Regions from separate parts of the Streptomyces sp. NPDC005141 genome, predicted to be linked through region 2. Evidence: predicted binding sites of a transcription regulator. Region 2 holds the regulator's gene; each other region holds the start of a gene.
The links. The regulator HrcA, encoded in region 2, represses chaperone genes, less so after heat shock. The targets are predictions, from matches to a motif close to TTNGCACTCNGNNNNNCNGAGTGCNAA.

Region 1 (10,122 bases), on a different contig from region 2:
AGCTGAAAATGCTCAAGGTGCACTGCGAGGCGGTGCTCCGGCTGACGTCGGCGGCGACCGAGGCCATGCGGGAGCGCGGCCGGGGCGGCGTCGTCAACGTGGCGTCGGTGGCCGCGTTCGTGCCGCGGGGCACGTACGGGGCGTCGAAGGCGTGGGTCGTGCAGTTCACGCAGGGCGCGGCGAAAGATCTCGCGGGCAGCGGCGTGCGGTTGATGGCGCTGGCTCCCGGCTTCGTGCGCACCGAGTTCCACGAGCGGGCCGGCATGGGCACCGACAACATCCCGAACTGGATGTGGCTCGACGCCGACAAGCTGGTCGCGGCGGCACTCGCCGACCTGGCGCGCGGCCGGACCCTGTCCATTCCCGATCCGCGTTACAAGGCGCTGATGGGCGTGGTGAAGGTGACGCCCCGGGCGCTGCTGGGCGGGATCACGTCGAGGACCGGTCGGAAGTACGGCCCCCAGTAGGGGCGATCACGCAGGTCGCGCGGGTCGCGCGGCAGGCGCCCGCGCGTTTCGTGCGGTGGGTGGTGCCGCCCCTCCGGTGGGAGGATTGAGGGTGGATCTACCGGACCAGGGGGCCGGAGGCGGCGCCATGACATTCATGCAGCTGATCGATTGCAGGACCAGCAGGTTCGACGAGATGAACCGGCTGATGGACACGTGGGTCGAGAAGACCAAGGGGAAGCGGACCGCGACGCACAGCGTCATCGGCAAGGACCGCGCCGACGCGAGTCACTTCGTGGAGATCGTGGAGTTCCCGTCGTACGAAGACGCGATGCGGAACTCGAAGCTTCCGGAGACCGACACGATCTTCCAGGAGATGGTGGCGCTCTGCGACGGGATGCCGACGTTCACGGACCTCGACGTGGTGCGTGACGAGCAGCTCTACGCGGCGAACATCCGCACGTACTTCGAGATGCTGGCGGGCCCGGGTGAGCTGGAGCCGCTCAACGGACTGATGGCGGAGGGCTACCACGACCACGACCCCGCCAACGAACAGGACACCATCGGGCTCGACGCGGTACGGCGCGAGATCGAGATGTGGCGCGGCGGCTTCGACTTCGCGTTCACCATCGAGGACCAGATCACCGAGGGGGACCGCGTCTGCACGCGGTGGACCTGGAACGGCACGCACACGGGCGACTTCATGGGGATGCCCGCGTCCGGGAAGCAGGCCTCCATGACCGGCACGACCATCTTCCGGTGCGGAGAGGACGGGAAGATCGTCGAGGGCTGGTGGCAGTACGACCGGCTGGGTCTGATGGCCGGGCTCGGCGCACTGGACGCGCTGGAGGGCTGACCGCTCCGCGCGCCGGAAGGACGGCCCCGGGAAACAGCCCCACGGAAACGCGGGAGGTCCCCGTTCCTGGTGGAACGGGGACCTCTTCACGACGTCACGCCTCGGTGGGCGTGTCCGTCCTCATGACGTCGTACGTCAGTGGGAGTGCCCGTGGCCGTGACCGGCGTCGCCCTCGTCCTCGGCCGGCTTCTCGACGACCAGGGTCTCGGTCGTGAGGAGCAGGGAGGCGATGGAGGCGGCGTTCTCCAGGGCGGAGCGGGTGACCTTGACCGGGTCGATGACGCCGGCCTTGACCAGGTCGCCGTACTCGCCGGTGGCGGCGTTGAAGCCCTGGCCCTTGTCGAGCTCGGCGACCTTGGAGGTGATGACGTAACCCTCCAGGCCGGAGTTCTCGGCGATCCAGCGCAGCGGCTCGACGGCGGCCTTGCGGACCACCGCGACACCCGTGGCCTCGTCGCCGGTCTTGCCGAGGTTGCCCTCGAGGACCTTGACGGCGTGGACGAGCGCGGAGCCACCACCGGAGACGATGCCCTCCTCGACCGCGGCGCGGGTCGCGGAGATGGCGTCCTCCAGACGGTGCTTCTTCTCCTTGAGCTCCACCTCGGTGGCGGCGCCGACCTTGATCACGCACACGCCGCCGGCCAGCTTCGCGAGGCGCTCCTGGAGCTTCTCGCGGTCCCAGTCGGAGTCGGTGTTCTCGATCTCGGCCTTGATCTGGTTGACGCGGCCGACGACCTCGTCGGAGCTGCCGCCACCGTCGACGATCGTGGTGTCGTCCTTGGTGACGGTCACGCGGCGGGCGCTGCCGAGCACGTCCAGGCCGACCTGGTCGAGCTTGAGGCCGACCTCCTCGGCGATGACCTGACCACCGGTGAGGGTGGCGATGTCGCCGAGCATGGCCTTGCGGCGGTCACCGAAGCCGGGGGCCTTCACGGCGACGGCGTTGAACGTGCCGCGGATCTTGTTCACGACCAGGGTCGACAGGGCCTCGCCCTCGACGTCCTCGGCGATGATCAGCAGCGGCTTGGAGGCGTTCGACTGGATGACCTTCTCCAGCAGCGGCAGCAGGTCCTGGATGGAGCTGATCTTGCCCTGGTGGATGAGGATGTACGGGTCGTCGAGGACGGCCTCCATACGCTCCTGGTCGGACACCATGTACGGGGACAGGTAGCCCTTGTCGAAGGCCATGCCCTCGGTGAAGTCCAGCTCCAGACCGAAGGTGTTGGACTCCTCGACGGTGATGACACCGTCCTTGCCGACCTTGTCCATCGCCTCGGCGATGAGCTCGCCGACCTGCGGGTCCTGGGCGGACAGACCGGCGACGGCGGCGATGTCGGACTTCTCGTCGATCGGGCGCGCGGTGGCGAGGAGCTCGTCGGAGACCGCCTTGACGGCCGCGTCGATGCCCTTCTTCAGCAGCGCCGGGGAGGCACCCGCGGCGACGTTCTTCAGGCCCTCGCGCACGAGCGCCTGGGCGAGCACGGTGGCGGTGGTCGTACCGTCACCCGCGATGTCGTTGGTCTTGGTCGCCACCTCCTTCACCAGCTGGGCGCCGAGGTTCTCGAACGGGTCCTCGACCTCGACCTCACGGGCGATGGTCACGCCGTCGTTGGTGATGGTGGGGGCGCCGAACTTCTTGTCGATGACGACGTTGCGGCCCTTCGGACCGATCGTCACCTTCACCGTGTCGGCAAGCTTGTTGACGCCGCGCTCAAGGGCGCGACGGGCGTCCTCGTCGAACTTCAGGATCTTCGCCATAGGAGCGGTTCAGCCCTCTCGGAAAATTTGGAGAACGAACAGCGCCCCCGGCGCCCGGCTTGTTAGGTAGCGGGGGCCAGGGGCGCAGTTCACTGCAATGCTTGGTGCGGGGTTGTCCGGGGGAAGCCCCCGAACGCCCTTACCGGGTGAATTACTTCTCGATGATCGCGAGCACGTCGCGAGCCGAGAGGACGAGGTACTCCTCGCCGTTGTACTTCACCTCGGTGCCGCCGTACTTGCTGTAGAGCACGATGTCGCCGACGGCGACGTCGAGCTCGACACGCTTGCCGTCCTCGACGCGGCCCGGACCAACGGCGAGGACGACGCCCTCCTGGGGCTTCTCCTTCGCAGTGTCCGGAATGACCAGGCCAGAGGCCGTGGTCTGCTCGGCGTCGAGCGGCTGGACCACAATGCGGTCCTCGAGCGGCTTGATGGCAACCTTGGAGCTGGCGGTCGTCACGATCCGACCTCCCCCTTCGGAGATCTCACGGGGTTAACTGTCTGAGGTGGCGACCAGGTCGATCCGTCGTCGCGGGTGCCGGACCTGCCCGTCGCTATTGGCACTCTCCAGTGGGGAGTGCCAGACCTGAGACTATGACTGCGATTAGCACTCGGTCAAGCGGAGTGCCAAAGGCGTCGGCGTGGCGCGGTCCGAACGGGGCCGGACCGCGCCGGACGGCGGCCCCTCAGAGGTAGTTCTCCAGCCGGGCCGGAGTGAAGCCCTCCGCCTGGATGCGCCGGAGCAGCCGGACCGTGGCGTCCGTGAGATTGGGTTCGCCGAAGCCGGAGAGGATGTCGCCCGGCCGGAGCCGGTGCGCGTCGGCGGGGCGGCCGAGGACGATCGCGGCGACCCCGCAGTCGGCGGCGGCGCGCAGGGTGGTGCTGTCGTACCTGCCGTAGGGGGGCCGCAGCAGCCGGGGCCGGATGCCGAAGCGCTGCCGGAGCTTGTCCTGCTGTCCGCAGATCTCGGCGCGCTGGCCGGCGTAGGGCAGACCGCGCAGGGAGGCGTGGTCGAGGGTGTGGTTCTGGACGCTCGCGCCGACCGCGCGCAGCCGGGCGAAGTGCCCGTACCCCGGCCCGACGACACTGTCCGTGAGGAACATGCTGACCGGCAGCCGCAGTTCGCGGACCATGTCGACGAACCGGGGATCGCGCTCCGCCCCGTCGTCGTACGTCAGGAAGACCACCTTGTCGCGGGTGCGCACATGGTCCACGACGGGCGGCAGCCCCGGACCCGCGCTGCGTGCGGTGGTCCGGGCGGGCGCCTTCGGTGCCGCGGCGAGCGGGGTGGCCAGACCCCAGCGGCGGTATGCCGTCTCCTGCGGACGCACTCGCTGGGCCGCCTTCTTGCCCAGCCGCTCGATGGGGTCGACGGACTGCGCGCAGCCACCGAGCAGCACCGCCGCGAGCAGTCCGGCGAGCACCGCCCGCACCCTCACAGGTAGTCCTCGAGGCGCGCGACCGCGTACCCCTTGTCCGTGACCGTCCTCAGGAAGCGGCGGACCATGTCGGGCATGGTGCCCTTCCAGTCCTTGCGGCCCCGGAAGTGGGTGAGGACGATGTCGCCGGGGTGCAGGTCACGGTCGTCCTCGCGGTACTCCCAGTGGTCGACGAAGACTTCCTCGTCCCAGATGGGCGCGTACTTGACGCCGCAGGACTTGGCGGCGCGCAGGGTGTCCTGGTTGTAGTTGCCGTACGGCGGGCGGAAGAGGACCGGGCGCTTGCCGAACTGCCTCTTCATCACGTCCTGCATGCCGCAGATCTCGCGCTTCTGCCGCGCGTAGGACAGGGCGGGCAGATAGGGGTGGTGCAGCGTGTGGTTGTTGAGGGTGATGCCGCGGTCGCGCATCTTCCGGAAGTACCCGAAGTCGTCCTTGACCAGGTAGCCGCTGAGGAAGGCGGTGTACGGGATCTTCAGGTCGCTCATCATCCGCAGGAACGCGGGGTCCTTCTCCTCGCCGTCGTCGATGGTGAGGAAGACGACCTTGTCCTTGGTGGGGACGGTCGTGAAGACCGGCGGCAGCCCCAGCTCCTCCTGCCCGTCGACCTCGAACCCCTTGCGGGCCTCGATGACCGGCTTCCTGGCGGGCGGCGCCGGGGGTGTCAGCGGCACCTCGGCGAGTCCCCAGCGCTTGGCGGCGGCGACACGCCGGGCCTGCGCCAGCCGGAGCCGGGAGGCGTACGCGTCGAGGGCGCGGGCCGGGGGCGCCTGGAGCCGGACCTGCCGACCGTGGGCCGGCTTGGCGGCATCGGCATCGGCATCGGCGTCGGTTCCGGTTCCGGCGCCGGAACCGGAGCCGGGGACGGAACCGGAGCCGGAACCGGAGCTGGTCTCGGCACAGCCGGAGACGAGAAGGGCGAGGGCGAGCACGCCGACTCCCCAGCGCGCACCGGCCCCGTTTGTGCCGTTTTTATCATTTTGTCGTACGGGTCGCATGGAGCCGGATCCTCCCAGGTCACCGCCCTCACCCGGGCCCCGACACCGCCGCCGGAAGCACACCGTCCACCGACTGGCCCACAATGGCCGGGTGAACGACGTCTCCTTCGCCTCCCTCCTCACCGCCGAGGGCCGCGCCCTGCTCGACGAGGTCCGCGCCACCGAACCGGCACAGGAACTGGCCGTCGCCACCCGGCTGCGCCGCGAGCACCCCGCCGAACTGGTCTCGGCGGCCCTCGGACAGGCCCGGCTGCGGCAGCGGGCGGCGGCGAAGTTCGGGGCCGAGGACGCCGGGCGGATGTTCTTCACCCCGAACGGGGTCGAGCAGTCCACCCGGACGAGCGTGGCGGTCCACCGCGCCGAGCGGTTGCGCGCCCTGGGAGTCCGTTCCGTCGCCGATCTCTGCTGCGGCATCGGCGGCGACGCGATCGCGCTGGCCCGCGCCGGAATCCGGGTCCTCGCCGTCGACCGGGATCCGCTGACGGCCGCCGCCGCCCGCGCGAACGCCGACGCACTGGGGCTCAAGGACCTGATCGAGGTGCGCGAGACGGACGTCACCGAGGTGGACACCTCGTCGTACGACGCGGTCTTCGTGGACCCGGGGCGCCGGGGCGGCCGGGGCCGGATCTTCGACCCGGAGGCGTACTCGCCGCCGCTGTCCTGGGCGATCGGGGCGGCCGCGAAGGCTCCGTTCGCCGCGCTGAAGATCGCTCCCGGCATCCCGCACGAAGCGGTCCCCGCCGAGGCGGAGGCCGAGTGGATCTCCGACGGCGGAGACGTGAAGGAGGCCGTGCTGTGGTTCGGCACGGAGCCTGGCCTGGTGCGCGCCACCCTGCTGCCGGGCCCGCGCGAGCTGCGCGGGCGCGGGCTGCCCGATCCGGCGGTGCGAGCGGTCGGGCGCTATCTGTACGAGCCGGACGGCGCGGTCATCCGCGCGCACCTCGTCGCCGAGGTGGCCGAGGAACTGGACGGCGGGCTGATCGACGAGACGATCGCCTACATCACGGCCGACGAGCTGCGCCCGACGCCGTACGCCTCCGCCTACGAGATCACCGATCGACTCCCCTTCAACGTGAAGAAGTTGAAGGCACTGCTGCGGGAGCGGGAGGTCGGCGTCCTGACCGTGAAGAAGCGCGGATCGGCCGTCGAGCCGGAGGAGCTGCGGCGCAAGGTGAAGCCGCAGGGCCCCCGCTCCGCGACGGTGTTCCTGACCCGGGTGGCGGGCGCCCCGACCATGCTGGTGGGGGCACCCGCGGGACCGCCTACTGCTGGTGGCCGGTCTTGAGCGGACCGAGGTTCGGCTCGGCGACGGGACGCGGCGCCGTGCCGGGACGCGCCGCCGGGGCACCCGCGGCCGACCTCGTCGAGGAGTACGAACTCGCCGTCGGTTCGACGCCGTTGTAGTACGGCGCGTACTTCCACTGGCTGCCGCTCGCGCTGATCGCCGCGCCCGCGGAGTTCAGCGCCGTCGTCGACACCGAGCCGGTGCCGCCGAAGACCGCCACACCGTTGACGTTCGCGGCACCCTTGAGCAGGTAGGACTTGGTGTCTGCGGAGAGCGTGCCGAGGTCGGTCCACAGCAGCGGGCCGAACACGTTCATCGCGGCGGCGGCGGTGGTGCCGCCTCGCCAGCTGTCGGTGTACGCGAGTGCCACGCTGCCCGGTGCGTCCCACCACATCGTGGCCAGCGCGACCGCGGTGCCCTCGTGGGTGGCCGCCGCGACCGGGTAATAGGTGTACCGGGAGGGCCAGTTGGAGAAGTTCGTGTGGGTGAGCGCGTACTTGGCCGAACCGCCGACCGGGATCATGTAGGTGTCGTCCGGGTCGAGGCCGTTCAGGTACGACTTGACCGACGAGGTCAGCGTGTTCCCGTCGTTCAGGACGACGACGGCCTTGCCCGCGGTCCCGAGGGAGCCCGCGGCGGACGCCGCGGCGAGCGCAGAGTGGTAGTCGGTGCCGGTCGCCAGGAACACGTAGTCGGGGGCGCTGGTGACGGACTTCGCGACGGCGACGGAGGTCGAGTAGCGGGAGGTCCCCGCCAGTCGCTTCGGAGTGAAGCCGAGCGAGGTGATCTTCGAGGCGACGGAGCTGCTGAGGATCGACGTGCCGCCGATGAGGTGGACCGTGGCGCCGGGCTTGAGGACCCGCTTCAGCTCCGCCTGCACGGCCGAGGAGACCGAGGTCTCCGGCGTCAGCAGGACCGGGCCGTGCTTCTTGCCCGCGAGGGCGGCGGCCGTCAGCGCGTACGAGGGGCTGTCCTGGGAGACCAGCACGGCGGACGAGGCGTTCATCAGGCCCGGTTCGCTCTTGCCGACCGTGTTCCAGGTCCAGCGGGACCCGGCGATGTTGCTGCTGTTGACGTCGGCGCCCCAGACCCGGGCGACGGTGTTCTTGCGCAGCGGCTGCCACGCGGGCTCAACGCCGGAGAAGGGCACACCCTCCGTCACCGCGTCCGGGGTGATCGTCATGACGACGTTGCCTTGCTGGTAGCCGTCACTGACGGGCCGCAGGAAGTGCACGACGAGCCGGTCGCTCGCGGGCGCCCAGGAGGGGCTGTCGTAGTCACCGGCGTCATCGGTCAGGCGGCGCTCGCCGGTGCCGTCGGTGTTGATCGAGAAGAGCTGGCGGTGACCGTCAACGGTGCGGACGAAGGCGACCTTCGTGCCGTCGGGCGAGATGGCGGGCGAGCCGCCCGAGGTGAGCTTGGTCTGCGCCTTGGTGGTGGCGTCGTAGAGCATGACCGAGGGCGTGCTCGTGCAATCGGTGCCCCTGCGCTGGAAGGCCAGGAGCTTGCCGGTCGCATCGCCGCTCGGGAGGGTGTCGCAGCCGCCGCCGGTGAACAGCCGCGCCGGAGTTCCGCCGTCGGCCGGGATGGAAAAGAGCTTCCTGGTCGCGGAGTAGACGATTCGACGGCCGTACGTCCAGTACGTCGGGTGCGACGCGGCGGGGCCGAGGTCGACCCCCTCGTAGACATACGTCCTGGTGGTGCCGGTGACGCTGATGGTGTCCAGCGACCCGCCGTTCTCGAAGACCAGACGGCTGCCGTCGGGCGACCACGCGGGTGTCGAGTCCGGGGTGTCGGTGATGTGCTTGGGGTTGTTGCCCGTGCCGTCCACCGAGATGATGCCGTTGTTGACCACGGCGATCCTGCCGTCGGTCGCCGGCCACCCGGCGACGTCGGCCGCCGCCCCCGGGGCCAGCGTGATCGCGGTGCCGGCGGCCAGGGCCGTCACCGCGGTGAGCGCCACGAGTCTGTGGCGCACGGAGATTTTCATGGGTGTACCCCCCCAGGTAGGTGCGATGGGCCGCCGGACCACCTCGCAGGGGCCTACGGAATGAACTCAGAGCGTCATTCCCGTGTACGGCAGCGGCGCCACTGTAAGCCCTTGCTGATCCCGTTGGGAACGGAGTCACCGAACGGGAACTTCACGAATCCCGCAGCTCACGGGCCCGTGCCGTCAACAGCTCCCGCTCCCGCTCGTTGCGCGCCAGCGAGGCCGCCCGCTCGAACTCCGCCCGCGCCTGAGCCGTACGCCCCAGCCGCGCGAGCAGGTCGCCGCGCACGCTGGGCAGCAGGTGGTAGCCGCGCAGGGCGGGTTCACCGGCGAGGGCGTCGACGATCTCCAGGGCGGGTCCCGGCCCGTCGGCCATCGAGACGGCCACGGCACGGTTCAGCTCGACGACGGGAGAGGGCGTGCGGGCCGCCAGCAGGCCGTACAGCGTGGCGATCCGCCGCCACTCCGTGTCCTCGTACGTGTAGGCCTGCGCGTGGCAGGCGGCGATGGCGGCCTGGAGCGCGTACGGCCCCGGGCTGCCGGTGGCGACGGCGCTGCAGCGGCCCAGCGCGGTGAAACCCCGGCGGATCAGCATGCGGTTCCAGCGGCGGCGGTTCTGGTCCTTGAGCAGGACGGGTTCGCCACCGGGCCCGGTGCGCGCGGCCGCCCGGGACTCCTGGAGCTCCAGCAGGGCGGCGAGAGCGTGCACCTCGGGCTCCTTGGGCATCAGCTCGGCGAGCACCCGGGCCAGCCGGAGCGCGTCCTCGCACAGCGCCGGACGGAGCAGGTCGTCGCCCGCCGTGGCCGCGTACCCCTCGTTGAAGACGAGGTAGATGACCTCCAGCACGGACCCGAGCCGGGCTTCGCGTTCGGGGCCGTAGGGGACCTCGAAGCCGACCCCCTTCGTCGCCAGCGTGCGCTTGGCCCGCACGATCCGCTGGGCGACCGTCGCCTCCGGGACGAGGAAGGCGCGGGCGATCTCGGGCGTCGTCAGACCGCCGAGGAGCCGCAGGGTGAGCGCGATACGGGCCTCGGCGGACAGGACGGGGTGGCAGGCGGTGAAGACCAGGCGGAGCAGGTCGTCGTCGATGTCGTCCGGATCGGCGGGTTCGTCGAGATGGTGCGGCGCCGACAGCGAGAGGTCACGCCCGACCTCCTCCAGCTTGCGCGCATACCGCTCCCGGCGTCGTACGAGGTCGATCGCCCGGTGTTTGGCGGTGGCCGTGAGCCAGGCGCCCGGGTTGTCCGGCACGCCGTCCCGTGGCCACTGCTCCAGCGCCGCGACCAGGGCGTCCTGGGCGAGTTCCTCGGCGATGCCGACGTCGCGGACGATACGGGCGACGCCCGCGA
Region 2 (10,122 bases):
CCGCGAGCTGGGGGACGGAAACGCCGCCCGCCATGGGGGCCTGCACGATCGGGTGAGGGAAGAGATCGGTCAGTGCGGAGGACATGACGGCATGTTGTCACGTCCTCAGTACAAGTCCGAATCCGGCCTTCCGCCCGGCATAGGCCACCGGGATGGGCGGGCACGGGGTGGCATTCCCACCCCGCGCCGCGCCTGGGTCAGCGACCGTTGAAGGCGTCCTTCAGCCGGGAGAAGAGCCCCTGCTGACCGGGCTGGAACTGACCGGTGGGCCGCTCCTCGCCTCGCAGTTTGGCGAGCTCGCGCAGCACCCGCTCCTGCTCCGGGTCGAGCTTGGTCGGCGTGGTGACCTCGACGTGCACGATGAGGTCGCCGCGGCCGCCGCCGCGCAGGTGGGTGACGCCCCGGCCGTGCAGCGGGATCGACTGGCCGGACTGTGTGCCCGGACGGATGTCGACCTCTTCCATGCCGTCGAGGGTCTCCAGCGGCACCTTGGTGCCGAGGGACGCCGCGGTCATCGGGAGGGTGACCGTGCAGTGCAGGTCGTCGCCCCGCCGCTGGAAGGTCGAGTGCGGCAGCTCGTGAATCTCGACGTACAGGTCACCGGCGGGGCCGCCGCCGGGGCCGACCTCGCCCTCGCCCGCGAGCTGGATCCGTGTGCCGTTGTCCACACCGGCCGGGATCTTGACCGTGAGGGTGCGACGGGACCGGACCCGGCCGTCGCCCGCGCACTCGTGGCACGGGGTCGGGACCACGGTGCCGAAGCCCTGGCACTGCGGACACGGCCGCGAGGTCATGACCTGGCCGAGGAAGGACCGCGTCACCTGGGACACCTCGCCGCGACCGCGGCACATGTCACAGGTCTGCGCGGAGGTCCCGGGCGCCGCGCCCTCGCCGTTGCAGGTGGCGCAGACGACGGCCGTGTCGACCTGGATGTCCTTCGTGGTGCCGAAGGCCGCCTCGTCGAGCTCGATCTCCAGCCGGATCATGGCGTCCTGGCCCCGGCGGGTGCGCGAGCGCGGTCCGCGCTGCGACGCCGTGCCGAAGAAGGCGTCCATGATGTCCGAGAAGTTCCCGAAGCCGCCCGCGCCGAAGCCGCCGGCACCGCCGCCCTGCTGGGACAGCGGGTCACCGCCGAGGTCGTAGACCTGCTTCTTCTGCGGGTCCGACAACACCTCGTACGCGGCGTTGATCTCCTTGAACCGCTCCTGCGTCTTCGGATCGGGATTGACGTCCGGGTGCAGCTCGCGAGCGAGCCTCCGGAACGCCTTCTTGATCTCGTCCTGGGACGCGTCGCGGCGCACGCCGAGTACGGCGTAGTAGTCCGTGGCCACTTAGGACTCCGCCAGGATCTGTCCGACGTACCGTGCCACCGCTCGTACCGCTCCCATCGTTCCCGGGTAATCCATGCGGGTCGGGCCGACCACGCCGAGTTTGGCTACTGCCTCGCCGCCCGAACCGTAGCCGACCGAGACCACGGACGTGGAGTTGAGTCCCTCATAGGCGTTCTCGTGCCCGATTCGCACGGTCATGCTCGAATCCCCGGCCTCTCCAAGCAACTTGAGGAGCACAACCTGCTCCTCCAGCGCCTCGAGCACCGGCCGGATGGTGAGAGGGAAGTCATGTCCGAAACGGGTGAGATTGGCGGTACCGCCGATCATCAGCCGCTCCTCGGTCTCCTCGACGAGTGTCTCCAGCAATGTGGAGAGCACTGTCGAGACCGTACCCCGGTCCTCCGCCTCGAAGGCGTCCGGGAGGTCCTGCACGAGCTGCGGGACGTCCGCGAAGGGGCGCCCCGCGACCCTGCTGTTGAGCCGGGCCCGCAGATCCGCGAGCGACGTCTCACCGAACGGCACCGGACAGTTGATCATGCGCTGCTCGACCCGGCCGGTGTCCGTGATCAGCACGAGCATCACCCGCGCGGGGGCGAGCGACAGCAGCTCCACATGGCGCACGGTCGAGCGGGTCAGCGAGGGGTACTGCACGACGGCGACCTGCCGTGTGAGCTGCGCGAGCAGCCGCACGGTCCGCCCTACGACGTCGTCGAGGTCGACGGCGCCGTCCAGGAAGTTCTGGATGGCCCGCCGCTCGGGCGCGGTCATCGGCTTGACTCCGGCGAGCTTGTCGACGAAGAGCCGGTAACCCTTGTCCGTGGGGATGCGCCCAGCGCTGGTGTGCGGCTGGGCGATGTAGCCCTCGTCCTCCAGGGCGGCCATGTCGTTGCGGACGGTGGCCGGCGACACGCCGAGCCTGTGCCGCTCGGTGAGCGCCTTGGAACCGACCGGTTCCTCGGTGCCGACATAGTCCTGGACGATGGCGCGCAGCACCTCGAGCCTGCGTTCACTGAGCATCGCGCACACCTCCAGAAGTCGACTCGATGGTCTTCGTGGCCTTCGTGGCTTTCGCCTGGCACTCAGCGCACGCGAGTGCCAACGTTCCCCGGCCCAGTGTACGGCGGTGAGGCACGACCCCGGCAAGGGCGGGCCTGCGATGTCGTGCACGGCACCCGGTCACCGCTAGCGTCGCCGCATGAGGCTGACTTGGGAAGAGCTGGGGTGGGAAAGGGTGGCGCCCCGGGTCGGGCGGCGGCGACTTCCGGACTGGGACTGCACGGTCGGGCTCGTCGTCGGCGAGGGCGCGGCCCTGATGATCGACGCCGGGTCGAGCCTCGCGGAGGGCGCGTGGCTGCGCGCCGAGGCCCAACGGCTCCTCGGGCCGGAGCGCCGAGTGACGCACCTCGCACTGACCCACCCGCATTTCGATCACGTCTTCGGCGCGGCGGCGTTCACGGACGTGGAGGTCTTCGGCGCGGTCGGGCTGGACGCGGTCTTCGCGTACGAGCGCGAGGAGCTGTGCGCGGACGCCGTGCGCAACGGTCTCGACCCGGGCGCGGCGGCCGAGGCGGCGGACCTGCTGGTCCGTCCCCGGCACTCCGTGAGCGGCGAGTGGACCCTCGACCTCGGCGGCGGGCTCCAGGTGCTGCTGGCGAACGTCGGCCCGGGACACACGGGCCACGACCTGGCGGTCCTGATCCCCGGCGCACCCGAGCCGCCCTCACCGGCGGAGCCATCGGCACCGCCCGCACCGCCCGCCCGGCCTACGTCGCGAGCATCGCGCGCATCGCTCGGGTCGCGCGCATCGCTCGGGTCGCTCGGGTCGCTCGGGTCGCTCGGGTCACCCGAGATCGTCTTCTGCGGGGATCTGGTGGAGGAGTCCGGCGAACCCCAGGCCGGCCCGGACGCCGTACCGTCGCACTGGCCTGCCGCCCTCGACCGGCTGGTGGACCTGGGCGGGGAGGACGCGGTGTACGTGCCGGGGCACGGGGCGGCGGTGAACGCGGCGTTCGTCCGGGCCCAGCGGGAGGAGCTGGCGACGCGCTTCGGCGTGTCGTAGGGATCGGCACACCGCCCGCCCGCCGTTTCTCCTATCGTCATCCGAATGCGCCAGTACTCTCCGGATCTGACCCCGCCGTGGAAGAAGCCCAAGCCCGTGCCCGAGGTCCCGGCGGACCCGGGTCTGGTGGTCGAGGAGCCCGGCACCGGCTTCTGCGGCGCGGTGATCCGCTGCGAGGCGGGCACGGTGACCCTGGAGGACCGCTTCGGCAAGCACCGGGTGTTCCCGCTGGAGCCGCGCGGCTTCCTCCTGGAGGGCAGGGTCGTGACGCTGGTGCGCCCGCCGGCCGGGGCGCCCGTACGTCCCAGCCGTACGGCGTCCGGCTCGGTGGCGGTGCCCGGTGCCCGCGCCCGGGTGGCGCGGGCCGGACGCATCTACGTCGAGGGCCGCCACGACGCCGAACTGGTCGAGCGGGTCTGGGGCGACGACCTGCGCGTCGAGGGCGTCGTCGTGGAGTACCTGGAAGGCGTCGACGACCTTCCCGCGATCGTCGACGCGTTCGGCCCGGGCCCGGACGCCCGGCTCGGCGTCCTCGTCGACCACCTGGTCCCCGGTTCGAAGGAGTCCCGGATCGCCGAGGCGGTCACGAGCGACCACGCCCTGGTGCTGGGCCACCCGTACATCGACATCTGGGAGGCCGTGAAGCCCTCCTCGGTGGGCATCCCGGGCTGGCCCCGGGTACCGCGCGGCCAGGACTGGAAGACGGGTGTGTGCCGGGCCCTGGGCTGGCCGGAGAACACGGGCGCGGCCTGGCAGCACATCCTGTCCAGGGTGCGCACCTACAAGGACCTGGAGCCGGAACTCCTGGGCCGCGTCGAGGAACTGATCGACTTCGTCACCGCTCCGGAGTGACGCGGGGCCCCGGGAGCCTTCGGGGCCGTCGGCCGGCCCGCCCGCGACGCGCATGCGCTCCTGGCGGCCCGTCTCGTCCGGTCGGCCCGGGTACGACGTCGGCTGCTCCCCGCGGCCGAACGGACGAAAATCCACGGCTGCGGGTCACCACGCAACAGGTGTTCAGTCCACCAGATCCCTGACGACGGCGTCCGCGAGCAGTCGTCCGCGCAGGGTGAGAACGGCGCGACCGGCGTCGTACGGACCGGCTTCGAGGAGCCCCTCGGAGAGCGCGCGGCGGGAGGCCGCGAGCCCGTCGGGGCGGAGCAGGGAGAGCGGGCAGCCCTCGCGCAGCCGCAGTTCGAGAAGGATGCGCTCGACCCGGCGGTCCTCGTCGGAGAGGAGTTCGCGCCCGGCGCCCGGCGAGCGGCCCGAGGCCAGTGCGGACGCGTACGCCCCCGGATGCTTCACGTTCCACCAGCGAACACCGCCGACGTGACTGTGCGCTCCGGGGCCCGCGCCCCACCAGTCGGCGCCGCGCCAGTACAGCTCGTTGTGCAGACAGCGGCCGGCCTCGGAGGTGGCCCAGTTCGACACCTCGTACCAGTCGAAGCCCGCCGCCGACATCACCTCGTCCGCGATGAGATAGCGGTCCGCGTGCACGTCGTCGTCGGTCATCGGGACCTCACCGCGGCGGATGCGGCGCGCGAGCTGCGTGCCCTCCTCGACGATGAGCGCGTACGCGGAGATGTGGTCGGGACCGGCACCGAGGGCCGCTTCGAGCGATGCCCGCCAGTCGTCGTCCGACTCCCCCGGCGTGCCGTAGATCAGATCCAGGTTCACATGTGCGAAGCCCGCGGCGCGGGCCTCGGCGACACAGGCCTCCGGGCGACCGGGGGTGTGCGTGCGGTCGAGCACCTTCAGGACGTGCTGCCGGGCGCTCTGCATACCGAAGGAGACACGGTTGAAGCCGCCGGCGCGAAGCGTCGCGAGGTACTCCGGGTCGACCGACTCCGGGTTCGCCTCCGTCGTGATCTCCGCGTCGTCCGCGAGTCCGAACTCGTCCCGGACAGCCCCCAGCATCCGTACGAGATCGTCGGCGGCCAGCAGCGTGGGTGTACCGCCTCCGACGAAGACCGTGCGGACGGGACGCGGGTCGTCGCCGAGCACCTTGCGGGCGAGGCGGACCTCGTCGATCAGGGTGTCCGCGTAGTTGTCGCGGGAGGCGAGCACGCCGCCGGTGCCCCGCAGCTCGGTCGCCGTGTAGGTGTTGAAGTCGCAGTAGCCGCAGCGGGTGGCGCAGTACGGCACGTGGAGGTAGAACCCGAGGGGCCGCTCGGCCTCCCCCAGTGCCTCAAAGGCCTGGGAGGGACCCCCAGCAGCCAGGGCGTACGCGGGCAGCGCCCCGTCGTCGGGGACGGGCTCACCGTCGGGAAGTGCGGAAGGCATGCGTTCCATTGTCCAGTACGGGCGGGGGTACGCGTTTCAGTCCCACCTCGGGCCCGCCTCCGCCCTGCCTCGGACCCACCTCCGCCGTACTTCGGGCCCGCCTCCGCCCGGCCTCCCGCCTGCCTCCGCCCTACCTCGGGTCCGCCTCGGACCCACCTCCACCCTGCCTCCCGCCCGCCTCGGGCCCGCCCGGGCGTCCGCTCCGAACCGCCGGAGGTGCGCGTCGCGTCCCCCGGGGCCACCGGTTCCCCGGCCCCCGCCGGGGAACCGCCCCGGCCCGCACTCAGGCGGGCGGCTGTCGCGCTACTGCGCCTGTAGGACCAGCAGGGCCATGTCGTCCTCCGGCGGGCGGGTGCCGAAGTCGTGGACCAGCCCGCGGATCCGTTCGGCGATCAGTTCGGCGTTCAGGCCGGCGCAGCCCACGAGGGCCCGCGCGAGACCGTCGTCGTCGTCGAACTGGCGGGACCCGTCGCGCCGCTCCGTCACACCGTCGGTGACGCACAGCAGGGTGTCGCCGGGGTACAGATCGAAGGACTCGGAGGTGTACTCGGGGTCCTCGAAGACACCGAGCAGGGTCTGCGGCCGGGCCACCTCCCGTACGTCGCCGGCGGGGTCCAGCAGCAGCGGCAGCGGATGCCCGGCCGAGGCCAGGGTGCAGCGCACTCCGCCGTCGAAGGGGACCAGTTCGCCGTACAGCATGGACAGGAAGCGCGTCTGCGGGCCGAGGTCGCTGCCGAGTCCGGGTCCGCCCGCGGCCACGAGCGCGCGGGCCGCCGCGTCCGCGGCTTCCGTCGCATCGTCCAGCAGGAGCTGGTTGAGACGGTCGAGGACGTCCGCGACGTCGTAGCCCTCGCGGGCCAGCAGCCGCAGCCAGGGCCGGGCCAGACCGATCACGACCGCGGCCTCGGGTCCCTTGCCCTGGACGTCACCGACGGCGAAGCACCAGCGCCCGTCTCCGGCCGGGAACACGTCGTAGAAGTCGCCGCTGGGCCCGCCCTTGTCGAGCGGCTCGTAGACGAGGGCGCTGTGCACCCCGGGAATCTCGGCGACCGCGCCCGGCAGCAGTCCGCGCTGCAGGACCTGGCTGATGGTGGCCTGGCGCGCGTACTGGCGGGCCGCGCCGATGGCGAGCGCGATACGGCGGCTGAGGTCCTCGACCAGCCCGTTGACCTCGTCGGGGAAGGCGGGCAGTCCGGCCCGCCCGATGACGAGCGTGCCCAGCGGCCGGCCGCCCGCGATCAGCCGGTACGCCAGCGCCGCACCGCTCGTGCCGCGGGTGCCCAGCGCCTCGCCGGGCCAGGGCACCGGGACGGCCCGGGACCGCACCGCGTCGGGCAGCCGTGGCGGGTCCTTCTCCAGGGAGCGGCGCAGCCCCTCGACGAGGTTCTCGCTGCCGTGCCAGACGCGGGCGAGCCTCGGTCCGAGGGCGAAGCCGAGACCGCCCGCCCGGTCGGTGGCCTCGTCCTCCAGCCACACGGCGCACCAGTCGGCGAGGCGCGGCACCAGGAGCTGCCCGGCGAGCGCGGCGACCAGGTCCTCGTCGAGCTGCCCGGCGAGCAGGTCGGAGGCCTCGGCGAGAAAGGAGAGGGCTCCCCGGCCGAGCCAGTCGTGGCCCTGCGCGTTACTCCGCGACGCCCCGGGGGCGGATATCGCGGGGTGGAACCCGCCGGCCCTCGGCCCGAACCCCGGGGGCCGCCCCTCGGCGCACCCGCCGGTCCTGGCCGGGTCCGCTCCGTCCACGGCGCCCGTGAGACCGTCGGCGTCCGAGAACCCACCCCTTCCGGGGAGGCCGTCGGGGTCCGCGAATTCATCGGCCCGAGGCAGGTCGTCGTCCGCGAATCCGCCGGAACCGTCCAGGGCACCGGCATCCGCGAATCCACCCGTCCCGTGCAGGACGTCCGCGTCCGCGAAGGCGTCCGCCCCGGGCAGGGCCCCGGCGCTCCCGTCGGCCAGCAGCCGCGCCCACACCGTCTTGACGCCCGGGCGGTAGGTGATCCCCCAGGCCTCGGAGAGCGCGGAGACGAGACGCAGACCGCGCCCGTACTCCGGTGTTCCGTAGGGGCGTTCGGCGCTGTCGTCCCGTATGGCGCGGGAGGGGTGGTGGTCGGAGACCTCCACGACCAGCGGGCCGGACGGGCCGTCGGCCGGGTTCTCCAGACGGCACAGCAGCTCGACGTCGGTGCCCGCGTGCACGACGGCATTGGTGACGAGCTCGCTGACCACCACGGCGGCGTCGTCGGTGAGCCGGTCGTCGATGATCTCGGTGCCGGGCAGGGCCAGTTCGGCCCAGCTCACGAGCGTGTCGAACAGGAACCGGCGAGCGGCTCCGGGGGCGAGCGGAGTACCCGGCAACGACGTACGGGCAACGGCATCCTGGCCGGCGCGGTGGTGCGCGACCGCGTCCGGGGCGCATGCCATGGAATCCCGTTGCGTCGGAATGGCCCCCACTGTGCGGCTCCCTGGGCAGTTCGGACGAATACACATCAGACGATGCGGACAGGGTGACAGACTGGCGGCGCCCATAAGCGCCGAGTCACCGAAGTGGGCCGTCATGAGTGAGAACAGTGGTATGCATGTGCTCGAAGACGGACAGATTCGAGCATCGGAAACCTGCGTCCCCTGCCCGCCGCGACGACCGCGGCACGGGACGGCGACTTCAGCAGAATGCCCGAGGCGGGGCACGGGCTGGTCGCCGGACCGAGCGCCCTGTTCGACCAGATCATGGACCGGGGTTCCCACGTCGACTCCGGTGGCCGGCGGCGATCCGACCCAGCGCGTCGATCTGCACGACGGCAGCCGTCAACTGCGCGGGGACTCAAGCCGGCTGGGACGCGCCGTCGCCAAGATGGCCGACCAGCCGCCCCTGTTCACCGGCGAGGCCACCCGGGTGGCCGGTGAGGTCGGCACCGAGGAGCGGCTCGGCGTCCGGGCGCAGCTCCGGGGTGTGTCGGGCGTCCGGAAGGCGAGGCACCGACATCGCAGACCGAGTGAGGCACCGTCATCATGAGCGCTGAGGCAACGACCGACGAGCGCGCGAGCATCCTCCTTGTCGACGACATGGAGGACAACCTGATCGCGCTGGAGGCCGTCCTGGGGTCCCTCAACGAGCCGCTGGTGCGCGCGCGTTCGGGCGAGGAGGCTATGAAGGCGCTGCTGCGGCAGCCGTTCGCGGTCGTCCTGCTCGACATCCGGATGCCGGGCATGGACGGGTTCGAGACGGCCGCGAACATCAAGCGGCTCGACCAGACCAAGGACGTGCCCATCATCTTCCTGACGGGCACGGACGCCGACGCGGGCTACGCCTTCCGCGGGTACGCGACCGGGGCCGCCGACTATCTGACGAAACCGTTCGACCCGTGGGTCCTGCGCGCCAAGGTCACCGTCTTCCTTGACCTGCACCGCAAGAACCGGCAACTGGAGCGCCTGCTCGCCCGCGAACAGCGGCAGTTCGACGAACTCGCCGACCGCCTGGGGAGGCTCGAGACGGACATCGCGGCAGGCACCCTCCAGGACGTGCCCGAACTGCGCGACCAGATACGGCAGATGGGGGAACTGCTGAGAGAGATGCGGCGGGGGCGGGGCACGTAGGAACGGGTCGGGGGCGGGGTCGTGCGGGGCTGCACCGCTCTGTCGCGGTACAGCCCCGCACGACCCCGCCCCCACAGAACCCAGGGCCGCGGACCGAGGACTATGCCTCGCGCGTCCCCGCGTACATCTCGTCGATCAGGTGCTTGTACTCCCGCTCGACGACCGGGCGCTTCAGCTTGAGGCTCGGGGTGATCTCGCCGTGCTCGACGTCCAGGTCGCGGGGCAGGAGACGGAACTTCTTGATGGTCTGCCAGCGCTGGAGGCCCGCGTTGAGTTCCTTCACATAACCCTCGACGAGGGCGATCGTGGCCGGAGCCGCGACGACGTCGGCGTACGACTTGCCGCCCAGGCCGTTGTCCTTGGCCCAGTCGAGGATGGAGGGCTCGTCGAGGGCGATGAGCGCGGTGCAGAAGTTCCGGTCGGCGCCGTGCACGAGGATGTTGGAGACGTACGGGCAGACGGCCTTGAACTGGCCCTCGACCTCGGCGGGCGAGATGTACTTGCCGCCCGAGGTCTTGATGAGGTCCTTCTTGCGGTCGGTGATCCGCAGATAGCCGTCCGGGGACAGCTCACCGATGTCGCCGGTGTGGAACCAGCCGTCCGCCTCGAGCACCTCGGCGGTCTTCTCGGGCAGCCCGTGGTAGCCCTCCATGATGCCGGGGCCGCGCAGCAGGATCTCGCCGTCGTCCGCGATGCGCACCTCGGTGCCGGGCAGCGGCTTGCCGACCGTGCCGGTGCGGTAGGCCTCGCCCGGGTTCACGAAGGAGGCGGCGGAGGACTCGGTGAGCCCGTAGCCCTCGAGGATGTGGATGCCGGCGCCGGCGAAGAAGTAGCCGATCTCCGGTGCGAGCGCGGCGGAGCCGG
Region 3 (10,122 bases), on a different contig from region 2:
CGCGTCCTCGCGCCGGTTGGTGCCGGACCACAGGAACTGGTCGATCAAGTAGCCGTGGGCGCCGTGCAGTTCGACACCGTCGAAGCCGATGCGCTCCGCGTCCGCCGCGGCCTTCGCGAACGCCTCGATGACGTCGTCGAGGTCCTGCTGGGTCATCGCCCTGCCGGTGACCTCGGCGCCCTCGGAACCGATGCCGGAGGGGCCGACCGGCGGGGCGTCCGCGAACGGCGGCTCGCCCGCGCTGCGCACCATGCCGATGTGCCACAGCTGGGGCACGATCGTGCCGCCCGCCGCGTGGACGGCGTCGGCGACCTTCGCCCATCCGGCCAGCTGGTCCTCACCGTGGAAACGCGGCACCCGGTCGCTCTGTCCGGCCGAGTCGTGGCCGACGTACGTGCCCTCGGTCACGATGAGGCCCACGCCCGCGGCGGCGCGGCGGGAGTAGTAACCGACCACGTCCTCCCCCGGTACGCCGCCCGGCGAGAACTGCCGGGTCATCGGCGCCATCGCTATCCGGTTCGGGACGGTCAGTCCGTTCAGGGAAACGGGGCGGGAAAGGATCTCGGCTGCGCGGGACGCGGCGTCAGCGGTCACGTGGGGGCTCCTCGGCGAGGTGGTCGGTATGACGTCGTGCGGTCGGCGAGGCAGGAGATTCCGTGCGGTATGTGCACATGCATCGACTGCCTGTCCGGGTCAACCGCACCGCCGGGCGCGGCATTCCGCCGCTCCCGCACCTGCCGCTGTGATCCGGGCCACGTCCGCGGAAGGCGTCCGGCGCCACGGAGCCCTCGTGGCGCGGTGCCTGAAGCGCGGGAACACAAAAAAACGCCCGAGGGCGGCACCCTCCCTCGCGGGAAGGTGCCGCCCTCGGAACGTCAGGACGATGATCGACCGGGGTCGATCAGAAGTCCATGTCACCGCCCGGCATGCCGCCCGGAGCGCCGCCCGCAGCGGCCTTCTCCGGCTTGTCGGCGATGACGGCCTCGGTGGTGAGGAACAGCGCGGCGATGGAGGCGGCGTTCTGCAGAGCAGAGCGGGTCACCTTCGCCGGGTCGATGATGCCTTCGGCGATCATGTCGACGTACTCACCGGTCGCGGCGTTCAGGCCGTGGCCGACGGGCAGGTTGCGCACCTTCTCGACGATGACGCCACCCTCGAGACCACCGTTGACGGCGATCTGCTTGAGCGGGGCCTCCAGGGCGAGCTTCACGGCGTTGGCGCCGGTCGCCTCGTCACCCGTGAGCTCGAGCTTCTCGAAGACCGAGGAAGCCTGGAGCAGGGCCACGCCACCACCGGCGACGATGCCCTCCTCGACGGCCGCCTTCGCGTTGCGAACGGCGTCCTCGATGCGGTGCTTGCGCTCCTTGAGCTCGACCTCGGTGGCGGCACCGGCCTTGATGACGGCCACGCCGCCGGCCAGCTTCGCCAGACGCTCCTGGAGCTTCTCGCGGTCGTAGTCCGAGTCCGAGTTCTCGATCTCGGCACGGATCTGGTTCACACGGCCGGCGACCTGGTCGGCAGAGCCGGAGCCGTCGACGATCGTGGTCTCGTCCTTGGTGATGACGACCTTGCGGGCACGGCCCAGCAGGTCCAGACCCGCGTTCTCCAGCTTGAGGCCGACCTCCTCGGAGATGACCTCGCCGCCCGTGAGGATGGCGATGTCGCCGAGCATGGCCTTGCGGCGGTCACCGAAGCCCGGAGCCTTGACGGCGACGGACTTGAAGGTGCCACGGATCTTGTTGACGACCAGGGTCGACAGGGCCTCGCCCTCGACGTCCTCGGCGATGATCAGCAGCGGCTTGCCGCCCTGCATGACCTTCTCGAGGAGCGGGAGCAGGTCCTTGACGTTCGCGATCTTGGAGTTCGCGATCAGGATGTACGGGTCGTCGAGGACGGCCTCCATACGCTCCATGTCGGTGGCGAAGTACGCCGAGATGTAGCCCTTGTCGAAGCGCATACCCTCGGTGAGTTCCAGCTCCAGACCGAAGGTCTGGGACTCCTCGACGGTGATGACGCCTTCCTTGCCGACCTTGTCCATCGCCTCGGCGATGAGCTCGCCGATCTGGGTGTCGGCGGCGGAGATGGAGGCCGTGGAAGCGATCTGCTCCTTGGTCTCGACATCCTTGGCCTGCTCGAGCAGGGCACCGGAGACGGCCTCGACGGCCTTCTCGATACCGCGCTTGAGGGCCATCGGGTTGGCGCCGGCGGCGACGTTGCGCAGACCCTCGCGCACGAGCGCCTGGGCCAGCACGGTCGCCGTGGTCGTACCGTCGCCGGCGACGTCGTCCGTCTTCTTGGCGACTTCCTTGACCAGCTCGGCGCCGATCTTCTCGTACGGGTCCTCGAGCTCGATCTCCTTGGCGATGGAAACACCATCGTTGGTGATCGTGGGGGCGCCCCACTTCTTCTCGAGGACGACGTTACGGCCCTTGGGGCCGAGGGTGACCTTGACGGCGTCAGCGAGCTGGTTCATCCCGCGCTCGAGACCGCGCCGTGCCTCCTCGTTGAACGCGATGATCTTGGCCATGTGAAGTGGTCCTCCCGGACGGGGTGGATTGCTCCGGATCGTGCCCGCGCCCGCGACGGACGGCCTGCAAGCCTTGTGGTTCCTTGCCCCACAGGCCCGCGGGCCTCGCTGACCCGATCCAAGTTCTGTCACTCTCACTGGGAGAGTGCTAACGCCAATGATTAGCACTCGACCCCTGCGAGTGCAAGCGCCTCTCCTGAAAACGGGCCCCTGGCGGAGCGCACACGCGGCGCCCGCACGGGGCGCGCTCGCGGGCGCGCACAAGACTTGGCGAGACAGACAGGGGACCCCGGAAGACGGCCGGGGACGCACGAGGGGCCCGCATCCCTGGTGGGATGCGGGCCCCTCGGCGTGAGTGCGTCGGTGGCCGTTCGCGCCCGGATCAGACGGCGAGTTTGACCATGTCCGCCTGCGGACCCTTCTGGCCCTGCGAGATTTCGAACTCCACTCGCTGACCCTCTTCAAGGGTGCGGTAGCCGTCCATCTGAATCGCGCTGTAGTGCACGAAGACGTCCGCACCACCGTCGACCGCGATGAAGCCGTACCCCTTCTCCGCGTTGAACCACTTGACGGTGCCCTGAGCCATGCCTAACTCCCCTATTACTGGCCCTTGCACAGATCCACACTTCGCGGATCCGGGTCAGACCTCACCCCCCAACGGTTGGGGGTGTGCGCCGGAACGCGTCGACCGCGGCTGAATGTATCTGTCCAACTGCCGTCTGCAACAGGTCAATCGGACGAGAATTCTGGGCATGGCCGATCACGGATATGCGGAGAATGTGCAAGGATTCAGGGCAAGTCGGGCCCCGTAAATGCCATAAAAGGCTCAAAAAGGCGGGGTACTTTGGCTACTTCTTGTCGGATGCCGGGCGAGAACTCATATGCGTCCGGCATGAAACCAACATCGAAAGCGAAGCGACTTCCCCAACTGTAGCGCGCTCAACCATACAGAATTGCCCCCTCCGTTTCTCTCACGGAGGGGGCAATTCGATGAACTCAGCGTGTTCGGCATTACCGAGGGTAACGATCAGCCCCCGGCGACGGCCGGAATGATCGAGACGCCCACACCGTCCGGGGTCGCCGTCTCCAGGCCCTGCTCGAACCTGACGTCGTCGTCGTTGACGTACACGTTGACGAAGCGGCGCAGCTTGCCCTGGTCGTCCAGAACGCGCGCGGCGATGCCCGTGTGGTTCTTCTCCAGGTCGGCGATGACCTCGGCGAGGGTCGTGCCCTCGGCCGTCACCTCGGCGGCGCCCCCGGTGTAGGTGCGCAGGATGGTGGGGATGCGGACGTTGACGCTCATGATGCGAGGCCAGCCTCTCGGAAGGAGTCGAGGTTCGGGCGGATGGTCGCGGTCAGCCCGGTGTCCGAGGCCACCGCGTCCAGAGTCTTGAGGCCGTCGCCGGTGTTCAGCACGACCGTGGTCAGGGTCGGGTCGAGGAGACCGTTCTCGATCAGCTTGCGGGTGACGCCGACGGTCACGCCGCCGGCCGTCTCCGCGAAGATGCCCTCGGTGCGTGCGAGCAGCTTGATCGCGTCGACGATCTGCTCGTCGTTCACGTCCTCCACGGCACCGCCGGTGCGCCGCGCGATGTCGAGCACGTACGGCCCGTCCGCGGGGTTGCCGATGGCGAGCGACTTGGCGATGGTGTCCGGCTTCTGCGGACGTACGACGTCGTGGCCGGCCTTGTAGGCGACGGACACCGGGGAGCAGCCCTCGGCCTGGGCGCCGAAGATCTTGTACGGCTTGTCCTCGACGAGCCCGAGCTTGATCAGCTCCTGCAGACCCTTGTCGATCTTCGTGAGCTGGGAGCCGGAGGCGATCGGCACGACCAGCTGGTCGGGGAGCCGCCAGCCGAGCTGCTCGCAGATCTCGTACGCCAGCGTCTTGGAGCCCTCGGCGTAGTACGGCCGCAGGTTGACGTTGACGAAGCCCCAGCCCTCGCCGGCCGGGTCACCGATCAGCTCGGAGCAGAAGCGGTTCACGTCGTCGTAGTTGCCCTGGATGCCGACGAGCTCGCCGCCGTAGACCGCGGCCATGACGACCTTGCCCTGCTCCAGGTCGTGCGGGATGAACACGCAGGAGCGGAAGCCGGCGCGGGCCGCCGCGGCGCCCACGGCACCGGCGAGGTTGCCCGTGGAGGAGCAGGAGAGGGTGGTGAAGCCGAAGACGCGGGCCGCTTCGATGGCCTGGGCGACGACGCGGTCCTTGAAGGAGTGCGTCGGGTTGCCGGAGTCGTCCTTGACGAAGAGCTTGCCGGCGTCGACGCCGAGCTCGCGGGCCAGATTGTCGGCCTGGACGAGCTTGGTCCAGCCGGGGTTGATGTTCGGCTTCTGCGCCACGTCCGCGGGGACGGGCAGGAGGGGCGCGTAGCGCCAGATGTTCGCGGGTCCCGCTTCGATGCGCTTGCGGAGTTCTTCGGTCTCGTAGGCCGAGAAGTCGTAGGCGATCTCCAGCGGGCCGAAACACTCCTCGCAGGCGAAGACCGGGCCGAGCGGGACGCGGTGTCCGCACTCGCGGCAGGAGAGCGCCGCTGCCGGGCCGAGGTCCACCGCTTCGGCGGAGTTCGTGGTACTTGCAACTGTCTGCGCAGCCATGGAGGCGAGGCCCTTTCCTCATCTTCCTCACGACGCACTTCGCCGTGAGACGGATTTGGCACCTTCCCGAGCCGGGAGCCTCGCGACGCGATCGACATCGATCGGTACGAGACCGGCTGGAGGGTTGCCGGGGCTTCATCGGGCCGTATCCCTCTGCCCCTCTGGATGAGCGGTATTTGATTGTTGAACTGTTGAACACGATACGCGGCGATGATCCAGGACATGCGATGGTCATCCGCGTTGTTCAAGACTGTAACCGAAGGCCAGGACAGTTGAGATAGTCGTCCGAACCGCGAGACGACGGCAATCCATCTGCCGCTGGCCGCAGCGGGCACGCTGATGAGAGCGTGTGATCAGACAGTGAGGAGCCGCAGACCGTGCTGAAAGACGTCGAAAGCTGGCTGAGCACACGCTCCTGGTCCCTGACCGACCGCCCGCTCCACAAGCTCATGGCCGCGAAACGCTCGACCGGGTCGACGGTCAGCGTCGTGCTGCCCGCGCTCAACGAGGAGGAGACGGTCGGCGAGATCGTCGCGATCATCCGCCACGACCTGATGCAGCAGGTGCCGCTCGTCGACGAGATCGTCGTCGTCGACTCGGGCTCGACCGACCGCACCTCCGCGGTCGCCGCGGCCGCGGGCGCGAGAGTCGTGCACCGCGACGACATCCTCCCGCGGATCCCCGCGGTGCCCGGCAAGGGCGAGGTGCTGTGGCGGTCGCTGCTCGTGACGAGCGGGGACATCGTCTGTTTCATCGACGCGGACCTCAGGGAGTTCTCGTCCGACTTCGTCATCGGAATCGTGGGCCCGCTGCTCACCGACCCCGGTGTCGATCTGGTCAAGGCCATGTACGACCGCCCCCTGGGCGGCGCCTCGGGACAGGGCGGCCGGGTCACCGAGCTGATGGCCCGCCCCCTGCTGAACATGCACTGGCCGCAGCTCGCGGGCTTCGTCCAGCCGCTCGGCGGCGAGTACGCGGCCCGTCGCTCCCTGCTCGAACAGCTCCCGTTCCCCGTCGGCTACGGCGTGGAACTGGGCATGCTCGTCGACGCCCTGCACCTGGTGGGCCTGGACGCCCTCGCCCAGGTCGACGTCGGTGTCCGCAAGCACCGCCACCAGGACGGCCAGGCCCTGGGCCGGATGGCCGCCGCGATCTACCGCACCGCCCAGCTCCGGCTGGCCCGCGGTCACCTGATCCGTCCCGCCCTCACCCAGTTCGAGCGCGGCCGGGACGGTTTCCAGCCGCGCACGTACTCGGTGGACACGGAGGAAAGGCCCCCGATGAGCGAAATCTCCGAGTACCAGCGGCGCAAAGCCGCGTAGACCAGCCCTCCCGGCCCGCGATCGCATACGGCCGAAGGGAACGTTTGAGCGTTTCGACACGGGGCTAGGTTTCGAGGCATGGCTTCAACGCACGGTGCCCACCGGATTCTGGTCGCGTCCAACCGCGGCCCGATCACCTACGAGGTACGGGAGGACGGTTCGCTGCACGCCCGGCGCGGCGGCGGCGGCCTCGTCTCGGGCCTCTCCGCGATCGGGCCCGACGCGGACGCCCTATGGGTGTGCTCGGCCCTCGGCGACGGCGACCGGGAGGCCGTCGCGCGCGGAGTCGGCGAGGACGGCGTGCGGATGCTGGCCATCGACGCCGAGGTGCACGCCGACGCCTACAACGGCATCGCCAACTCCGTGCTGTGGTTCGTCCACCACATGCTGTACCAGACCCCGCTGGAGCCGGTCTTCGACGCGGAGTTCCGGCGCCAGTGGGCCGCGTACCGGACCTACAACCGCGCCTTCGCCGAGGCGCTGGCCGAGGAGGCCTCCGAGGGAGCGGCGGTGCTGGTCCAGGACTACCACCTGTGTCTGGTGCCGGGGATGCTCCGCGAGCTGCGCCCCGACCTGCGCATCGGCCACTTCTCCCACACGCCGTGGGCGCCCGAGGACTACTTCCGGATGCTCCCCGACGACATCCGGGCGGAACTCGTGGGCGGCATGCTCGGCGCGGACCGGGTGGCGTTCCTGACCTGGCGATGGGCGACGGCCTTCATGCGCTGCGCGGAGGAAGCCGACCCCGAGCGCTACGCCGCGACCTGGCCCTCGGGCGCCCCCCGGGCGATCGAGCACCTGGACGGCGCCCGGCCGCCCGTGCGCGAGACCCTCGTCGGCGTGCACGGCCTCGGCGCGGACGCCGAGTTCCTGCGCGAACGCTCCCACCGGGAGGACGTCGAGGAACGGATGGCCGCGCTGCGCACGGAGATCGGCGAGGGCCGCAGGACCGTCGTGCGCGTCGACCGGACCGAGCTGTCCAAGAACATCGTGCGGGGACTGCTGGCGTACCGGCAGCTGCTCGACGACCACCCGGAGTGGCGCGAGCGGGTGGTCCATGTGGCCTTCGCCTACCCGTCACGGCAGGACCTCGCGGTGTACCGGGAGTACACGGCCGAGGTGCAGCGTGTGGCCGACGAGATCAACTCCCAGTACGGGACGCCTGGTTGGACCCCGGTGGTGTTGCACGTCAAGGACGACTTCGCGCGCTCGCTCGCCGCGTACCGGCTGGCCGACGTCGCTCTCGTCAACCCCATCAGGGACGGCATGAACCTCGTCGCCAAGGAGATCCCGGTCGTCTCCGACGAGGGCTGTGTGCTGGTGCTCTCGCGGGAGGCCGGGGCGTACGAGGAACTGGGCGAGGACGCGATCTCCGTGAACCCGTACGACGTGATCGGTACCGCACGGGCGCTGCACGAGGCGTTGACCATGCAGCCGGGTGAACGGGCCGAGCGCACCAAGCGGTTGGCCGCCGCGGCCACCGCTCTGCCGCCGGCCCAGTGGTTCCTCGACCAGCTGCGCGCACTGGAACGCTGAACGACGCCCGGCCGCACGCCGGTTCATCCGTGCGCGCGGCCGTGGCGGTGACCGGGGAAGCCCGGCCGGCGACCGGGAGCGGGCCGGACCACCGCACGATCCCGGTGTCCGGCCGCCCGTCCGGCGTCCGTTCCGGTCAGTCGAGTCGGGCGGCGAGAGCGGCGAGCAGCCTTACGACTCCGGGCGGGCCGTCGACCACCAGGTCCGCCCGCTCGGCGAGCTCGCCGACCTCGGAGCTGCCGCTGCACACCAGGAGTCCGGGGACACCGTCGGAGCGGAGCTTGTCGACGGCGGCGAAGGCGGGCAGGTCGCCCAGGTCGTCACCCGCGTAGAGGACGGCCTCGGCGCCGACCTCCCGGACGTACTCCAGGAGGGCGACGCCCTTGTCCATGCCCGGCGGACGCAGCTCCAGGACCATGCGGCCCGGCTCGACGATCAGGCCGTGCCGGGTGGCCAGCTCGGCCAGCGGCTCACGGAGCGCCTCGAAGGCGGCCTGCGGGTCCGCGGCGCGGCGCGTGTGCACGGCGACCGCACGGCCCTTCTCCTCGATCCAGGTGCCCTGCCAGGCGCCGATCCTGTCGAGGAATCCCGGCAGTTCGGCGCGGACGGCGGCCACACCGGGGTGCGGGGCGGGGGCGGTGACCGTGCCGCTCACCGCGTCCCAGCGCTCGGCGCCGTAGTGGCCGAGGACGACGAGGTGCTCCAGTCCGGGGACGCCCGCGAAGCCGCCGTGGCGTACGGCCACACCGGCCGGACGGCCGGTGACCACGGCGATCGAGGCGACCTTGGGAGCGAGTGCCGCGAGGGCGGGGACCGCGTCGGGGTGCGCACGGGCCTGGTCGGGGTCGGGGACGATGGGGGCGAGGGTCCCGTCGAAGTCGAGTGCGACGACCGTCCGGGTGGGGCGGGTGAGGATCGCGTCGAGAGCGTCGCGCCCGGCGGGGGTCACCGGGGCCGGCAAGGGATCCTTGGATTCGGGGTGGCTGCCCATGGGACGACCCTATCCGGGTGGGGGCGGGCACACCCATGGCTCATGGCCGAGCGGGCCACCCGCCCGGCCGGAATGCCTCGCTCCGACGGCTCCACCGGGCCGAATGCCCGGCCCGACCGATCCGCCCCGCCGGGACGCCCGGTCCCACCGGACCGCCCCGCCCGAAGGCCCCGGTCTCACCGCTCCGCCCGGCGGGCCTCCCGCACCCTGCGCAGCCTGTTCACCGTCACCGGGTCGTGCGCCAGGGCCCTCGGGTCGTCCAGCAGCGCGTTGAGCAGCTGGTAGTAGCGGACCGGGGCCAGGCCCAGCTGTTCTCGTACGGCGCGCTCCTTGGCGCCGGGGCCGGGAAAGCCGCGGCGCTCCAGGGCGAGGATGCTCCGTTCACGCGCGGGCAGCTCTTCCATGAACAGCACGGTAGCCCTCGGCACCGACAGCGCCGAGCCGGAGACCGGGAACGGGACCGGGACCGGGACCGGGCCTGTCCTAGTAGCCGCTGTCCGCCATGGTGGCGTTGGTCTGCAGGGAGCCGAGGATCTCGGCCGGGTCGCCGTTCGGGCTCACGGCCTTGGCGATCCCGCTCTTGACGTCGGCGCTGACGCCGGCCCAGGAGGTCTTGCCGACCGGGTAGAGCACCGAGGAGGGAAGCTCGGCGAGGAAGGGCTCCAGGTCCGCGTCGTCCGGGTCGGACACCATCGCGTCGGACGCGGAGGAGGTGACCGGCAGCAGGTCGTACTCGCGGGAGAAGGCGAGGACGTTCTTGTCCTGGTAGACGAAGTCGAGGAAGTCGCCGACCTGCTCGCCGTGGCCGTTCTTCTTGAAGGCCATCATCCAGTCGGCGACACCCATGGTGGCCTTGGACCTGCCGTCGACGCCGGGCATCGGCACCATGCCGAACTTCACGCCCTCGGCGGCGGCCTGCTTCATCAGAGTGGGGTGTCCGACGAGCATCCCGACCTCACCGCGGGTGAACGCCGAGAAGGCGGCCGCACGGTTCAGCTTGGCAGGTGCGACGGGTCCGGTGAGCCCCTTGCCGACCAGTTCGTCCTTGAGCCAGGTGACCGTGTGGATGTTCTGCGGAGAGTCGATGGAGTACGAGTCGACGTCGTCCGTGTACCCGTTCCCTCCGCTCAGCAGCCACTGCATGGTCT

Region 1: the regulator HrcA is predicted to act here: its motif matches at 3,665-3,691, upstream of groES (co-chaperone GroES).
Region 3: the regulator HrcA is predicted to act here: its motif matches at 2,653-2,679, upstream of groL (chaperonin GroEL).

What each region holds. Positions count from the first base shown of each region.
Region 1 covers NZ_JBSFYW010000010.1:135,332-145,453, reverse strand. Annotated here, with positions in the region: gene ACWD68_RS11020 (SDR family NAD(P)-dependent oxidoreductase) at 1-467, shown strand, start outside; gene ACWD68_RS11015 (ester cyclase) at 595-1,302, shown strand; gene groL (chaperonin GroEL) at 1,438-3,060, opposite strand; gene groES (co-chaperone GroES) at 3,212-3,520, opposite strand; gene ACWD68_RS11000 (polysaccharide deacetylase family protein) at 3,747-4,499, opposite strand; gene ACWD68_RS10995 (polysaccharide deacetylase family protein) at 4,496-5,497, opposite strand; gene ACWD68_RS10990 (class I SAM-dependent methyltransferase) at 5,589-6,782, shown strand; gene ACWD68_RS10985 (cell wall-binding repeat-containing protein) at 6,760-8,760, opposite strand; gene ACWD68_RS10980 (RNA polymerase sigma factor) at 8,924-10,122, opposite strand, start outside.
Region 2 covers NZ_JBSFYW010000022.1:50,059-60,180, forward strand. Annotated here, with positions in the region: gene ACWD68_RS19295 (nitronate monooxygenase) at 1-85, opposite strand, end outside; gene dnaJ (molecular chaperone DnaJ) at 198-1,331, opposite strand; gene hrcA (heat-inducible transcriptional repressor HrcA) at 1,332-2,348, opposite strand; gene ACWD68_RS19310 (MBL fold metallo-hydrolase) at 2,527-3,390, shown strand; gene ACWD68_RS19315 (DUF3097 domain-containing protein) at 3,436-4,242, shown strand; gene hemW (radical SAM family heme chaperone HemW) at 4,405-5,670, opposite strand; gene ACWD68_RS19325 (SpoIIE family protein phosphatase) at 5,974-8,088, opposite strand; partial or broken gene ACWD68_RS19330 (hypothetical protein) at 8,222-8,623, shown strand; gene ACWD68_RS19335 (response regulator) at 8,674-9,258, shown strand; gene ACWD68_RS19340 (AMP-dependent synthetase/ligase) at 9,359-10,122, opposite strand, start outside.
Region 3 covers NZ_JBSFYW010000013.1:13,373-23,494, forward strand. Annotated here, with positions in the region: gene ACWD68_RS12895 (NADH:flavin oxidoreductase) at 1-594, opposite strand, end outside; gene groL (chaperonin GroEL) at 902-2,527, opposite strand; gene ACWD68_RS12905 (cold-shock protein) at 2,910-3,113, opposite strand; gene ACWD68_RS12910 (MoaD/ThiS family protein) at 3,555-3,830, opposite strand; gene thrC (threonine synthase) at 3,827-5,125, opposite strand; SAM riboswitch class I at 5,141-5,297, opposite strand; gene ACWD68_RS12920 (glucosyl-3-phosphoglycerate synthase) at 5,503-6,447, shown strand; gene ACWD68_RS12925 (alpha,alpha-trehalose-phosphate synthase (UDP-forming)) at 6,526-7,983, shown strand; gene otsB (trehalose-phosphatase) at 8,120-8,974, opposite strand; gene ACWD68_RS12935 (DUF3263 domain-containing protein) at 9,151-9,378, opposite strand; gene ACWD68_RS12940 (ABC transporter substrate-binding protein) at 9,458-10,122, opposite strand, start outside.